Regions from separate parts of the Chromohalobacter sp. genome, predicted to be linked through region 2. Evidence: predicted binding sites of a transcription regulator. Region 2 holds the regulator's gene; the other holds the start of a gene.
What was found. Region 2 encodes sigma-54, which starts transcription at its own class of promoters, with help from an activator protein. Its sites were predicted from a motif close to TGGCACNNNNNTTGCTNT; they were not measured.

Region 1: the regulator sigma-54 is predicted to act here: its motif matches at 922-939, upstream of ABGX75_RS16690 (HAD-IIB family hydrolase).

The regions. Positions count from the first base shown of each region.
Region 1 covers NZ_JBDOOX010000018.1:54,053-56,445, reverse strand. The annotation lists gene ABGX75_RS16695 (2-dehydro-3-deoxygalactonokinase) at 1-767, shown strand, start outside; gene ABGX75_RS16690 (HAD-IIB family hydrolase) at 992-1,864, shown strand; gene ABGX75_RS16685 (glycosyl transferase) at 1,861-2,393, shown strand, end outside.
Region 2 covers NZ_JBDOOX010000012.1:113,251-115,643, forward strand. The annotation lists gene ptsN (PTS IIA-like nitrogen regulatory protein PtsN) at 1-161, opposite strand, end outside; gene raiA (ribosome-associated translation inhibitor RaiA) at 169-477, opposite strand; gene ABGX75_RS10335 (RNA polymerase factor sigma-54) at 614-2,047, opposite strand; gene lptB (LPS export ABC transporter ATP-binding protein) at 2,172-2,393, opposite strand, start outside.

The DNA.
Region 1 (2,393 bases), on a different contig from region 2:
CGCATTACTGCCAGGCGCAGGTCGGCGACTGGCGGGAAGGAGGGCGCGTGCCGGTGTATCTCGCCGGCATGGTGGGCTCCAAGCGGGGCTGGAGCGAAGCGCCGCAGCTCGACTTGCCCGTCACGGGCGCGGATCTGGCCGCCCATGTCGTGGCCGCCCCGGGGCTGGAAAACACCTGGATCGTGCCGGGCGTCAAGCAGGTCGACGACACGCACTGCGATGTCATGCGCGGCGAGGAAGTCCAGGCATTCGGCGCCCTGGCGCTGGCCGACACGCTGGATGCCGATTGCTGCCTGCCGGGAACGCACAGCAAATGGGCGCGATTGCGCGATGGTCGCCTGACCGCCTTCACCACCTTGATGACCGGCGAGCTGTATCACGCGGTGCGATTCCATACCTTGCCGGGCGAGCCCGCGCGAGACGAGGCGCCGTTCGATGAAGCGGCCTTTCGCCAGGGCGTGGCGCGGGCCCAGAGCGAGGACGGAGTCCTGCATGCCTTGTTCGAGGCGCGTAGCCGGCATCTGTACCAAGGGCTTGCCGCCGGCCAGGTGGGCAGCTTCCTGTCCGGGGTCCTGATCGGCGAGGAAGTCCGCGCCATGCGTGCCACCCGGCCCGATCTCGAGCGCTTGCTGCTGATCGGTGCCGAGGCATTGCGCACGCCTTACACGCTTGCGCTGAACATGGCCGGCCTCGAGGTCACGCCCCTGGATAGCGATGCGGCGACCCTGGCGGGGCTGGCCATGATCGCCGCGCGTCATCACGCCTGATCGCCGTCTCCCCCTGACAAGCTTCCCATGCCCCATCGTGGTGCGCGCCCTGTGCCGCGGTGGGGCATGGGCGTGTCGCCGGGGCGCTCATGCCCCGCAGTCGGCCCCCAGCCGTCTGCGCTCGGCCCTTTATCTGCAGGGGCTGACGTGCAGATGGCATGATCCGTGCTAACGTCACCAGTATGTCACCGCGACAGGTGGCGTGGCGCCAAGGGGAGAGGCTCATGACGCAAACGGTTTCGCGGTCGCCGTGGCTGGTGTTCACCGATCTGGATGGCACGCTGCTCGATCATGACAGCTATACGTGGCAGCCTGCCGCCGCCTGGCTGGCTCGGCTTGCCGAGGCCGGTATCGCGGTCATTCCCACGACCAGCAAGACCCGCCAGGAACTGCTTTCCCTGCGTGACGACCTGGGGCTCGAGGCGACCCCGTTCATCGCCGAGAACGGCGCGGTGATCGGACTGCCAGCAAGCTGGCAGCACGCTCGCTTGGATCGTGATCCCGCCGCGCCGGATGGGCTGATCGTCAAGACGCCGTCACTGGACATCGGCTTCATCCGGCGGCGCCTGGCGGTGCTGCGCGACCGCCTGGACGTGCGCTTTCGCGGCATGGGCGAATTATCGCTCGACACGATCTGCGAATTGACCGCGTTGAGTGCCGACAAGGCCCGCCAGGCGCTGGCCCGCGAAGGCAGCGAGCCGTTGATATGGGACGACGACGAGGCCGCGCTGGCCCGTTTCCGGCGGGCCCTGGAGAGCGATGGCTTGCGGCTGACCCGGGGCGGGCGCTTCTGGCATGTCATGGGGGCGGTGGACAAGGGGCAGGCGGTACGCTGGCTGGTCGAGCGCTATACGGCACTGCGAGGGACCACGCCCGGCACCGTGGGGCTCGGCGATGGCCCCAACGATATCAGCCTGCTCGAGGCGGTCGATCATCCGATTCTGGTACGCGGCAAGCATGGTGCGACGGTGAACGTCGCCACCGAGGTGCCGCTCTTTCGCACCCGGCAGCCCGGCCCGGAAGGCTGGGCCGAGGGCATCGCCGACTGGTGGCACACGCGCTGGGACACGTCACCCAGGGAGGGGACCGCACGATGAGCGACTTCTATCAAAACGGCATTGTCACCACGTTCCATAACCTGACCCAGCGCCCGGTGGAGGCACTGGAATCCGATCTGCTGCGATTTTCCCGACGCCGCCCGATGGGGTTGATCCTGCCCTCGCTGTTCTCCGAACTCGAGGGGCCGGCGCTATCGAACATCGTCGACGAGCTGGCGCAGGTGCCCTACCTCTCGGAAATCGTGATCGGGCTGGATCGTGCCGACCGCGACCAGTTCCTGCGTGCCCGCGAATTCTTCTCGCGCCTGCCGCAGCATCACCGCATCCTGTGGAACGATGGCCCGCGTCTGTCGGCGCTGGATGCCGAGCTGAGCGCGCTCGACCTGGCCCCGCAGGAGCCCGGCAAGGGGCGCAACGTCTGGTATTGCAGCGGTTACGTGCTGGCCTCCGCGCGCACGTCGGCGGTGGCGCTGCACGATTGCGACATCGTGACCTATGACCGGGGCATGCTGGCACGCCTGCTGTATCCGGTCGCCAATCCGCAGTTCAACTACGAATTCTGCAAGGG
Region 2 (2,393 bases):
AGGCGTTCACGACCGATGAGACGGCCGAAGACCTCCTGGCTGTCGAGGCTAGGCGTATTCTGGGCGATGAAGGTGCTGAAGAATTCCAGCACACGCTTCTTGCTCCCCCCGGCAACGCCGAAGAGGGCGCGCTCGGGGGGCAGGATGCTTTCCAGTGTCATGGCGGATTCAACGGGCACCGGCGCCCTGGGCGCGTGCCTGCATCTTTTCTTTGTGTTTGACGAGCTGGCGGTCGAGCTTGTCGGTGAGGGCGTCGATGGCAGCGTACATGTCGTCGCTCTGCACATCGGCGTGCAGGTCGGCGCCTGCGGCATGAAGCGTGCATGCGGCCAAGTGACGTTCCTTTTCGATGGATAACGTGACTTGAACGGTGGTGATGTTGTCGTAATGCCGTTCCAGACGTGCGAGCTTTTCATTGACGTAGTCGCGCAGGGCATCGGTCAATTCGATGTGATGACCGGTGATATTGACTTGCATGGCACGCTCCTATTCCATCGGTTGGCACTTTGATTGTAACCCTTTTTAGGGCAATGCATAGCCCCGGGCGATGCCTGGGTGTCGACGACCGCGGCGAGTCTACGCAGCGGCGTCGACGGGTGCAAACGTTGGGCGCTCAGGCCAGGCGCTTGCGTTCGCTGGAGGAGGGGATGCCCATCGCTTCACGATACTTGGCCACCGTGCGGCGTGCGACCTGAATGCCGTCCTGTGCCAGCAGGTCGACGAGCTTGCTGTCGGACAACGGCTTGCGTGGCGGCTCTTCGCCGATCAGCTTCTTCAGCCGGGCGCGTATCGCGGTGCTGGAATGGGCGTCGCCTTCGCCGTGGCCGCCGCCCACATGGCTGGAGAAGAAGTATTTCAGCTCGAACACGCCACGTGGGGTATGAATGAATTTCTGCGTCGTGACACGTGAAATGGTCGATTCGTGCATGTCCACCGCGCCGGCGATATCGGCGAGGATCAACGGTTTCATCGCTTCTTCGCCATGCTCGAGGAAGTCGAGCTGACGGGCCATGATTTCGCGGCCCACGCGCAACAGGGTGTCGTTACGGCTGGACAGGCTCTTGAGCAGCCACTTGGCTTCCTGCAGGTGCTGCTTGAGGAAGGTGTTGTCGTCACTCTTGTCGGCCCGCTTGATCAGAGCGGCGTAATCCGGCTGGATGCGGACGCGCGGCAAGGCGTCGGGATTGAGCTCGATGCGCCATTCCTGACGAACGCGGCGGGCGATGAGGTCGGGGATGACGTAATCGTTGTCGCTGTCCTCGAAGGCCAGACCGGGGCGCGGGTCGAGCGTGCGGATGAGGGCGATGATATGGTCGAGTTCCGCCTCTTCGAGACGCAGGCGCCGTTTGAGCAGCTTGCGGTCGTTGCCGGCGAGCGCGTCGAGGAATTGACGCACCAGGCGCTTGGCCTGGGGAAGCAGCGGCATGTCCTCGGGCAGGGCGCCCAGCTGCAGCAGGAGACATTCGCGCAGATCGCGAGCGGCGACGCCCGTGGGGTCGAATTGCTGCACGCGCATCATGACCTGCTCGACGTCACCGATCTTGAGGCCGGCCAACCCCTGACCGCGCAGCCCATCGAGAAGCTCCTCGAGCGACACGGTAAGGTAGCCATCGGCGCCCACGGCATCGATCAGACTCTCGGCGATCGCATGTTCGCGTGGCGTCATGTCGGTCATGGCCAGTTGCCAGCCCAGATGATCGTGAAGGCTGGTGTGCGCCGTGTTGCGTTCGATGTCGGGGCCTTCCTCGCTGCCCCCGCTGCCGTTCAATGAGCCGAGCCCGGCGTCCTGGTAGGTATCGCTCCAGTCGCTGTCCAGCGGCAGGTCTTCCGGAATCTCGCTGCTCCAGTCGTCGTCCTGCGTCTCGCTGACTTCGCGCTCGTCGAAGTGTTCCTCGAGTTCCAGCATGGGGTTGGCGTCCAGCGCCTGCTGGATCTCCTGACGCAAATCCAGCGTCGAGAGCTGCAAGAGCTGGATCGCTTGCTGCAACTGAGGCGTCATCGTCAGCTGGGTGCCGACGCGAAGCTGAAGCGTAGGTTTCATGGACATGGAGAGTCGGTCGTCGCTTCCTGAAACGGTGCCCGTACGTTATCCCGCAGCGACGTGAGTTGCAAGAATGGAAGCAACAACCATGCCATTTATATGAGCCAAGCGTGATACCAGTGGCTTGCGTTCACAGGCGGAACTCGTGGCCGAGATAGACGTCGCGCACTTTCTGGTTGGCGAGGATGGCGTCGGCATGCCCTTCGGCAATGATTTGCCCATCGCCGACGATGTAGGCGTTGTCGCAGATGTCCAGGGTTTCCCGCACGTTGTGGTCGGTGATCAAGACGCCGATGTCGCGGTCGCGGAGCTGGCGGATGATGCCCTTGATTTCGCCCACCGAAATCGGGTC